Regions from separate parts of the Megasphaera sp. UBA4233 genome, predicted to be linked through region 1. Evidence: riboswitches for the same ligand, from Rfam matches in the RefSeq annotation. Region 1 holds a riboswitch; the other holds the start of a gene.
The links. A riboswitch is a leader RNA that binds a small molecule or an ion and turns the genes downstream of it on or off. The one in region 1 is predicted to bind S-adenosylmethionine.
Positions count from the first base shown of each region.

Region 2: linked by a shared signal. The riboswitch ahead of B2U90_RS11400 (methionine ABC transporter ATP-binding protein) and the one ahead of B2U90_RS01360 (MetQ/NlpA family ABC transporter substrate-binding protein) in region 1 are both predicted to bind S-adenosylmethionine.

Region 1 is NZ_DGXL01000006.1:122,551-127,654, reverse strand. Features, by position in the region: gene B2U90_RS01365 (ABC transporter substrate-binding protein) at 15-1,061, opposite strand; SAM riboswitch class I at 1,361-1,458, shown strand; gene B2U90_RS01360 (MetQ/NlpA family ABC transporter substrate-binding protein) at 1,548-2,372, shown strand; gene trxA (thioredoxin) at 2,507-2,872, shown strand; gene B2U90_RS01350 (TIGR03905 family TSCPD domain-containing protein) at 2,892-3,131, shown strand; gene B2U90_RS01345 (PhzF family phenazine biosynthesis protein) at 3,223-3,996, opposite strand; gene B2U90_RS01340 (TetR/AcrR family transcriptional regulator) at 4,074-4,709, opposite strand; gene B2U90_RS01335 (MBL fold metallo-hydrolase) at 4,957-5,104, shown strand, end outside.
Region 2 is NZ_DGXL01000033.1:63,085-68,188, forward strand. Features, by position in the region: gene B2U90_RS11390 (MetQ/NlpA family ABC transporter substrate-binding protein) at 1-514, opposite strand, end outside; gene B2U90_RS11395 (methionine ABC transporter permease) at 531-1,184, opposite strand; gene B2U90_RS11400 (methionine ABC transporter ATP-binding protein) at 1,165-2,208, opposite strand; SAM riboswitch class I at 2,294-2,395, opposite strand; gene hpf (ribosome hibernation-promoting factor, HPF/YfiA family) at 2,610-3,134, shown strand; gene B2U90_RS11410 (hypothetical protein) at 3,398-3,601, shown strand; partial or broken gene B2U90_RS11415 (ISLre2 family transposase) at 3,614-4,558, shown strand; gene B2U90_RS11420 (hypothetical protein) at 4,543-4,788, shown strand.

The sequences.
Region 1 (5,104 bases):
GCAAATACAATCATTTATCTGTTATTTTCGAGATGCTGGTTCCACATCGACACGATATCCTGTTTATGATCCGATACCCAACCTTCATCATAGTTGGGGAACAGATGAATCTGATCAATAGGCGTCATATACGAAGCCAGCTCGATATTTTTGCGAAGCGGCCGCACCGTCAGTTCCTTACCAGCCATTTCCTGAATCTTCTGTGAAATCATGTAATCGACAAATTTTTTAGCGTTTTCCGGATGTTTGCATCCTTTGATAATCTGCACCGATTCACCAGGGAAAATAGCTCCTTCTTTCGGGAATACGACTTTGACGGGAGCGCTGTTGCGGACATAGGTAGCTGCCGGGTCTTCCCAAGTGAGGCCTACCGTATATTCCCCATCGGCAACGCCTTTGTGGACAGCGCCGGAACTGTTCAGCATCTTGCCATCGAGATTCTGAATGAATTTATCCACATATTCCCATGCTTCCGGACTCATAGGATCACCATTTTTTCCTTTGGCATAGAGCATAGCCATGAGAGACTGGAATGCCGAACTGGAATTAGCCGGGTCGCCAAAGGCGATCTTACCCTTTAATGCCGGATTCAGTAGGTCATCAAAGGTCTCGATTTTCGTGTCACCAGCCAGATTCGTGTTGACGATAAGGACGGTAGGATCAGCAAAAGCTGGTGTGAAATATCCCGTCTTATTACGGAACGCTTCCATCATATTTTTATCTTCCGGCGACACATATTCCATGAATAAGTCTTTCTGGGATTCCAGCATCGTCTGATCTGCTGCCCAGAGGATATCGCCCTGTGGATTGCCCTTTTCTGACGAAACGCGTTTTAATAACGGTCCCGTACCGGCTACGACGACATTGACTTTGATTCCCGTATCTTTTTCAAAATTAGGAATGACCAGATTGTTCAGGCTTTCGCTACGGGCCGTATACACCGTAAGCACCTTATCATCACTGCCAGATGCACTCTTCTGACCACCTCCGCAGCCAGCCAATGAAACCAGTGTCGCCGCTGCAATCGCCAAGGTAATGATTCGTTTTGTGATTTGTTTCATCTTTCTGCTCCTTTCGCTTTACCAAATTCCGAAACACGTATTGCGCACTTTTATTGTACTGTATTCATATATATTGTCTATCCGGTAAAAGATAAAAAACATCTAATTTTCTTAATACATCCTATTTTTTCACATATAGTATATGTCATTTTTTATAAAAATTATCATATATTTCAATCAGAAATAATACAGCGCATTAAAAAACGGTATTTTTGCGGTCTGTATTTTTAGATATAGAAAAAACTAATACTTGACAAGAGAAAAAAACTATGCTAATATCTGCATCATCAACTGAATACGTTTCATCAAGAGCAGTCGAGGGAATGGCCCGATGACACTGCGGCAACCGCCATAAGGTATGGTGCCAACTCCATCGGATTATTCCGGCAGATGAATCATAGGATTAATAAAGCCGTCATCTGCATGACGGCTTTTTTGTTGATACGGACTTATTTTGTATACACACTCAGGAGAGGGGTACGAAACATGAAATCAGCTATTAAAAAAATCATTTCCGCCGGCCTCATCGCAGCTATCTGCGTATTTGCTGCCGGCTGCGGTTCCAGCAATGACAGCAAAGGCGACCAGGCAAAAAAAGAAATTAAAGTAGGGGTAACAGCTGGTCCTCATGCAGAAATCATGGATGAAGTAGCGAAAGAAGCTGCCAAACAGGGGATTACCATCAAAGTCGTAGAATTCAACGATTATGTACAGCCTGATAAAGCACTGGCCGAAAAAGACCTCGACATGAACTCCTACCAGCATCAGCCGTACCTTGACAATATCGTCAAAAAGCAGGGCCTGAAGCTCACGTCTGTTGGAAAGACGATTCTCATGCCTATGGCCGTTTATTCACACAAATATAAATCTCTCGATGAAGTTGCTCCGGGCAGCAAAGTCACTATTCCGAACGACCCGTCCAACGGCGCCCGTGCCCTGCTCCTCCTGCAGCAGGCCGGCCTGATCAAATTGAAGAACGGCGATTCCATCGAAGCTTCCGTTGCTGATATCACAGAAAACCCGAAAAATCTGAAATTCGTCGAACTCGATGCCGCCCAGACGCCGCGTTCTCTCGATGATACAGACATCGCCTGCGTTAATACCAACTACGCCATTCCGGCCGGTCTGAATCCGAAAAAAGATTCCATCCTCGTCGAATCCATTGAATCGCCCTACGCCTGCGTATTCGCTGTCCGCCAGGGTGATGAAAACAACGAAACATACAAAAAAGTCGTTCAGATTTATCAGTCCGAAGCGATCAAGAAATTTATCAACGATAAATATCAAGGAACCATCCTGCCTGCATTCTAATAGCCGGCAAAACGGCCTGTCACATCGGTGACAGGCCGTTTTTTTCTAAGCGTCTGCGTTATATTAAAGTTCGATGGTACAAACAATAAATCTTGTATATTATACATTAAAATTTTTCTCGTAAAATTTGACAAATGTGTGATATAATAGAAGTGTCTCGCAGACAATACGCATACCAAAGGAGTGAATCATATATGGAATACACATTTACCAATGATAATTTCAATCAGGAAGTCCTGCAGTCCGATAAACCGGTCCTCGTTGATTTCTGGGCCACCTGGTGCGGTCCCTGCCGTATGGTAGCCCCCGTCGTCGAAGAAATAGCTAACGAACATCCGGAATACAAAGTAGGCAAAGTCAATGTAGATGAACAGCCGGAACTGGCCCAGCAGTTCAATGTCATGAGCATCCCGACTCTCCTGGTCTTCAAGAATGGCCAGCTCTACAAGAGTTCTGTCGGTGCTCAGCCGAAAGCCAGTATTCTGGCACTCTTCGATTAATGACGAAAGGAGGATTCCCTTGCATACGTATAAACCGAGTGGCATCTGTGCCACACAGATTGATTTTGACGTCAGAGATGGAAAAGTCTATGATGTCGCCTTTACAAAGGGCTGTCCCGGCAATCATCTCGGCCTTTCCAGCCTTGCTGAAGGAATGCCCGTCACCGAAGTCATCCGCCGTCTGGAAGGCATCCGCTGCGGAGAACGCACTACGTCCTGTCCGGATCAGCTGGCCCAGGCATTAAAAGAATACGTCTGATCTGGTTATCCTGACCGCTTAAAAGGGGATTGTACCAGCATGAGTAACCTCTCATGCCGGTACAATCCCCCTTTTATATTTTCACAATGAATCAAATTTTAAGGTCAGCTTCCGAATACAAGACCGCATAACCAGCCATGGCGATGTGACCATCTTCTATATGGCAGTACAATTCGCCGCCACGGCGTGACGCCTGATAGGCAACTAAATCACTCTTACCTAGTTTTTCTGCCATGACCGGGATAATATGACAATGCCCGCTGCCGCATACCGGGTCTTCCGGCACGGATAATTTGGGAGCAAAGGAGCGGCTGACACAGTCATACTCCGTTCCTTTTGCCGTAACATTGCACAGCAGTCCATCAAGGTGTTTTAGTTTTTCCATATCGGGCTGGCATTCCCGGACCTGTGTTTCATTTTCCAGTACACAGAGAAGGTCCCGGGCCATGTATGCTTCTACCGGGCGGACTCCCAGCGCGTTTTCCATGGCATCGGTCACAGGCACCGGTTTCATATCATAAGCGGGAAAATCCATGGAGAACAGCTCACCTTTCCGGGTCACTGTAAGCACGCCGCTCAATGTATGGAAGACGAAGGTATGGCACTGTGGTTCGATAAAGTTTGCCAGGACAAAGGATGTTCCCAGCGTCGCATGGCCGCAGAGGTCGATTTCTCCGCCTGGCGTAAACCAGCGCAGGCGGTATCCGTCTTTTTCCTTTACCGTAAAGGCGGTCTCTGACAGATTATTTTCTATGGCGATGTTCTGCATCAGTTCATCGGAAGGCCAGGAATCCATGACGCATACAGCAGCCGGATTTCCTTTGAATACTTCTTTCGTAAACGCATCGACAACATAACATTTCATACCTCATTCCTCCTCATTCAATACGAACCTGTTTCTGATACGTTCATCATAACACAGGAGAAAACGCCCTGCCATAATCAGCCTGACCTGTCTTTTTGTTTCTGTAAACCTGCTTCACCGGCCGTAACGAACCGCAGAAGCAGCATCTGCAGGTGAAACCACGCATCATCTTTCTTCCAGTGATGATGGCGATTCACAGCATAGGCGCCATACATTTCAAAGGTAAATACGGCTTCTGCTTCTTCCCGGCTCAGGCCATACTGCTGCATGAAGCCGGGAATCTTCTTCTTTTCCAGTTCATATATGCGTTCCAGAATATACCCGGCCAAACTCTCATCTTCAAAGAGTGCCTTGTACGCCGGCGCATGGGCTGCCCGGTGACAGGCCGGCAGCAGCTCATACTGCTTGCGCAGCGCCTGTTCATTTCCTGTACGCGCAATCCGGGCCAGTTCATCCCGCCGTTTTTCATCTGTAAGTGGCGACTGCTGTTCTGCTATTTCCAGAGCATCGGCAATGACTTCATCCAGTACGGCGTATACATCCCGGTAGTGCAGGTAAAATGTAGCCCGCGTCACGTCTGCCCGGCGGCATAAGGCTGTCACCGTCACCTTTTCAAAAGAAAACTCCTGAAGCATAGTAAGGAATGTATCTTTAATGACCTGCCTGGTATACCGTGTCCGCCGGTCACTCTTATACGGCTTCTTCCCGCTCATCCCTGCCACCTCTTTTTTGCATCATCTGTACGAGTTGCTCTCATTATAGGAAACAAAACTTGATACCGTCAATAGAAAAAATCAGAAAATCATCGGCACATCCCGCTATAACTTGACAAAAACGCGAATCTGTCAGGAACTGTTCCATTCCGCACCAGTTGTCTATTGTGTTCTGACCGGTCCTGCGTATACTAAACCTATACACCGGTGCATCATTTCCTATCCCATGTTACAGGAGGTCATCGTTATGAATATTCAGCAAATCCGCAGCGCTACACTGCGCATCACTATCGGTAATACGACATTTCTCATCGACCCCTGGCTCGCCGATACGGGAACAGCCGGCTCTTTCCGGGACTGGGGCGGCAATCAGCCTCTGACAGCATCTCAGGCCG
Region 2 (5,104 bases), on a different contig from region 1:
TCGGATATTTTACGCCATCTTTAATCTTGATGAAACCGGCTTTCTGGAGCAGCAGCAGGCCGCGGGCACCGTTGGTCGGGTCGTTTGGAACGGCTACGGTCATGCCGTCTTTTACGTCATCGAGGCTCTTGATTTTGTGAGAGTAGAGGCCGATAGGTGCTACGACGGTCTGGCCGATAGAAACGATTTTCAATCCCTTGTCTTTGACCAGGTTGTCCATATACGGTTTATGCTGGTACGAGTTCATGTCGATTTCCTTATTGGAGAGGGCGACATCGGGAGTTACATAATCAGAGAATTCCATGATTTTAATGGTAATGCCCTGTTTGGCAGCTTCTTTTTTGACCTGTTCCATGATTTCCGCATGGATGCCCGGTGTGACCCCGACAGTGATTTCTTTTTTGTCGGAAGAAGCCGATTTGGAATTGTTGTCACTACTGCCACAGCCGGCGGCAAAAACGCACAGTGTAGCGAGGGCCGCCAGTGTTACGGCCTTTTTGATGAATGATTTCATGATACAGACACTCCTTTTATTTTTTATTCTTCTTGCGGGAAGCAAAGTCGCCGCAAGCCTGAATCAGATTGACGCCGATGACGAGGATAATGATCGTAGCCAGCATGACATCGGCCTGGAAACGCTGGTAGCCGTAGCGGATGGCGATATCCCCAAGACCGCCGCCACCGATGGCACCAGCCATAGCTGAAGCCCCGATGAGGTTGACGATGAGGACGGTGATATTATTGATGATCGTAGGCAGTGCTTCCGGAAGCAGGACTTTGCGGATAATCTGCAGCGGAGAAGCACCCATGGATTCTGCCGCTTCGACGAGACCGAAGTCGACATCGCGGATGCTCGTTTCTACGAGCCGGCTGAGGAAGGGAATAGCGACGATAGTCAGTGGTACACAGGCTGCCGTCGTGCCGATAGACGTACCGGCAATGAGGCGGGTCAGCGGGATGATGGCGACCATGAGGATGATAAACGGGATGGAACGGATGATATTGACGATAGTTCCGAGAATCTGATTGATTACCCTGTTTTCCAGAATGTGGCCTTTGCTGGTCGTAACCAGGGTGATGCCGAGAGGAATACCGATGATAGCAGCAATGAGAGTAGAGATGGACACCATGAACAGTGTTTCTTCGATACCCTGTATCATTAATTTAATGAGTTCTGGGGACATATCCTAAAACCTCGCTTTCAATAGGTTGCGTCTTAATATACGAATACGCTTCGGTCTGGGCTTTCATATCGCCCATGATGACAACAATCAGATAGCCGAACGGCACATCCTGAATATAATCGATGTTGCCGTAAAGGACACTGACATCGAGATTGAACTTGCGGGCGACATTGACTACCAGCGGTTCGTTGGTAGCGGCTCCCTTGAAACGGAAGCGGACGAGCATATCCCGGTCCGGCGATGGCTGATTGGTGACGCCCAGTTTTTTGATGCCTTCGGGCAGTTCCATATTGATGACCGATTTGACAAATTCCTTCATCGTTTCCGACTGGGGATTGGTAAAGACGTCGATGACCCGGCCCTGTTCTTTGATGACCCCGCCTTCGATGACAGCCACGCGGTCGCAGATTTCCTTGATGACGGCCATTTCGTGGGTAATGATGACGATGGTGATGCCCAGGCGTTTGTTGATGTCTTTCAACAGTTCCAGGATGGATTTGGTCGTCTGTGGATCCAGTGCTGATGTCGCTTCATCGCACAACAGGATTTTCGGATCGCTGGCCAGGGCGCGGGCGATGCCGACACGCTGTTTCTGGCCACCCGAAAGCTGGGACGGATAATTGAACTGCCGGTCCGTCAGGCCGACCAGTTCGAGCAGGGAATCGACCTTGCTGCGGATGACTTCTTTGGAAGCGCCAGCCAGTTCCAGCGGAAAAGCGATATTGTCAAAAACGGTACGGGACGACAGCAGATTGAAATGCTGGAAAATCATGCCGATGTTTTTGCGTTCGGCCCGCAGCTGGCTGTCGGACATGGCCGTCAGTTCCTTATCGTCGATGATGACTTTGCCCGTCGTCGGTTTTTCCAACATATTGATGCAGCGGACGAGCGTCGATTTGCCGGCACCACTTTTCCCGATGATGCCGAAAATTTCGCCGTCATGGATAGTCAGTGAGATGCCTTTCAGGGCCTGGACGTGCGTTTTGCCGCCGTAGGTCTTGGTAATGTTTTCAAAGGTAATCACAAGATCAACTCCTTAATGGATACACCTGGAGGTGCTGATAGCATAAAAAAAGCCGTCAACAGATGCTGACGGTACGTATACAATCATTTCATCTGCCGGATGGAAATCCGTTGGACTTGGCACCTTCCCGCTATGGGGGGTTGCCGCAGCGTCATAGGGCCATTCCCTCGGCTGCTCTGGATGAATAGGTTATGTAATTGCTGAGTTGTATACTAACACTAATAGGAATCCTTGTCAATGTTATTTGTGTAAAAAATTGAATGCCGTTCGAAAAAAATATTTCATCGTCAAGCAGGAATTTACCTTTTTATATCGAATACTTAATATATGAGGAGCAGGATATCCGGATTTTAAGCATGGATGGTCCGGAACGAAGTTTCTCACGAAAGGAAGGGATTTGTATGGCAACAATCGTAAGAGGCAAGAATTTAGAAATTACACCGGCATTAAAGGACTATGTACTGAAACATGAAAAGAAAGTAACGAAGTACTTTGAAAATGAAGTCAATGTCCAGGCTCTTCTTTCCGTCGAAAAAGATCGTAAAATTGCTGAAATCACCTTGAAAGTAGATGGTGTCGTTCTTCGTGGCGTCGAAGCCAATGACGATATGTACGCCGCCATCGATCTGGTTTACGACAAAATGGTACGCCAAATCCACAAATATAAAACGAAGCTGGCACGCCGTATGAAAGGCGGCTCCTTCCATGAAGGACTCGTCGAAGGACCGGCTGCACCGGAAGAAAACTTTGAAATTGCCCGGGTCAAGAAATTTGCAGCCCGTCCTATGGACGTAGAAGAAGCTATCCTGCAGATGAATCTCGTTGGCCACGATTTCTTCGTTTTCCTCAATTCGGAAACGGAAGCCATCAACGTCGTATACAAACGGAAACATGGCAAATATGGCCTGATTGAACCGGAATACTAAGCTGAATCATACAGGGGCTGTGGTATCGCAGAAAGGGTATCACAGCCCTTGTTTTTTTGCCTTTCAATCCCGTATTTACAGAGATATCGCAATGTGTCCTAATATAAGGATGTTACCTTATCTTTGCATAAGATTTTTTCATGTCAGATAGTGTAAAATAATTGTGGGAAAACTTTAATACATTAAAGAAAATACAAAAAGAGAAGGAACTCCTTATTGTATAATAAAGTGTAGATCCAACACATACGAAAGGAGTCCTTCTCATGTTTAGTATACAACAAATTTCCAATGTTTGTGTAGATTTTTTTAATGCATCTCTTCGGAAAATCTTGGCCCAGGAACTATCATTAGCTCAGTTAAGCCAAAATCTGGATCAATTGGTCAATCAAATCGGAGTAGCCATCATGACAACACTCCTGGAACAAGCCGATGCGGCTATCTATGCAGCGATTAGACCAAACCATTAGTATCAGGTTAAAGACCATCGCGTACGGACGCTGACCACACTGTGGGGCGATGTCACCTTTGCCCGGACGTATTATCAATGTAAGGCAGATTCATCATATCATTATTTGTTAGATGAGTGGCTGGGATTGGATAAATCGACTCATATTGAGCCGCTGTGCCGGGCTCGTTTAGTCACTCGTTCCGCTGACGTAAGTTATCGTAAGGCCGCTGCTCTTACAACGCCCACCAGCCTGAGTGTCCAAAGTGTCTTATTGTCTATCCGTAAATTAGGGACTCTCCCCAATCAGGCAGCCGCTATGCCAGAAGCCAAACCAGAGATTCACAAAGTATATGTAGAAGCGGATGAGGACCATGCAGCGATGCAAAAATGCCCTGCCAAAGAGATGAAACTGATCAATGTCTATGACTCGAAGGTATCTGTCTGTCGGGGACGCAGGAAGCTATGTGGGCGGCGCACGTTTTCCGGATGGGAAGCTCCGTCTCAGTTATGGCCAGAAGTGAATCAGTATATCCAACAAGCCTATGGAGCGGAGCAGACGCCGGAAGTGGTAATCAAAGGAGATGCTGCTCCATGGATTAAAGCAAGGACCAACTATTTAGCCCAAAGTACCCATGTTGTGGATGGATATCATGCCAGCCAATACCTTCGTAAAATCGCAGGGAAAGGTACGAGCCGCGTACTCTATGACGCACTGAGAGCCAACGACCAGGCGGCTTTTGTACAAGAAGTACAGCGAAAGTTGCGGACAGGTCCGGAACGGAAAAAGCCCATCATGGATGGGTACCAATACATCCTGTCCAACTGGGATGGCGCCCATAAAGCTTTGACGCAATCAGATGCTACCAGCAGTACGGAAGGACACGTAAGCCATATGCTGTCTGAACGGATGAGTTCACGGTGTATGGATGGAGTCCGATTGGGGCCGAACAAGTCGCCAGGATGCGTACGTATATAGCCAATGGAGGTAATCTGGAAGCCTATGCACAGAAACGGTTTGCGTCCGGTGGGCAGATGACGGAACTGAACATCAATCGGGAAGTCTTGAAAAAAGAATGGAATTTTCGGAAATTAAAGTACTGCACTTACATTCCTGAAAAAGCGGATGATATGCCAGGCCGTGAATCCACCTTGACGGGCGGATGGATGCGATTAATAGAAAACGGCGGCTATCAGCATATTATGTAGCTTTTATACCAAGGTCTCCTTTCTCATGCCAAAAAATTCCCACAACATCTTGACACTATCTTCTATTTTCGTATATTTTAATGATGGAACAGTACGACAATGTGATGCTTCTAAATTAATTACCAGACAAGGTGTTTTTCAGGAATTACAGAATTTAGAAACGTTCCGTTCGTGTCTGACTGTATTGAATGGTACAGTAGCCTGGGACTTGGAAGGCAATCGCGATGAAACACGATGCATAGATATCGATCCCTTTATCGTATATGAGTCACCAGTCGTAAAAGACCCATTGGAGAATGTACAAACAGCATAACTA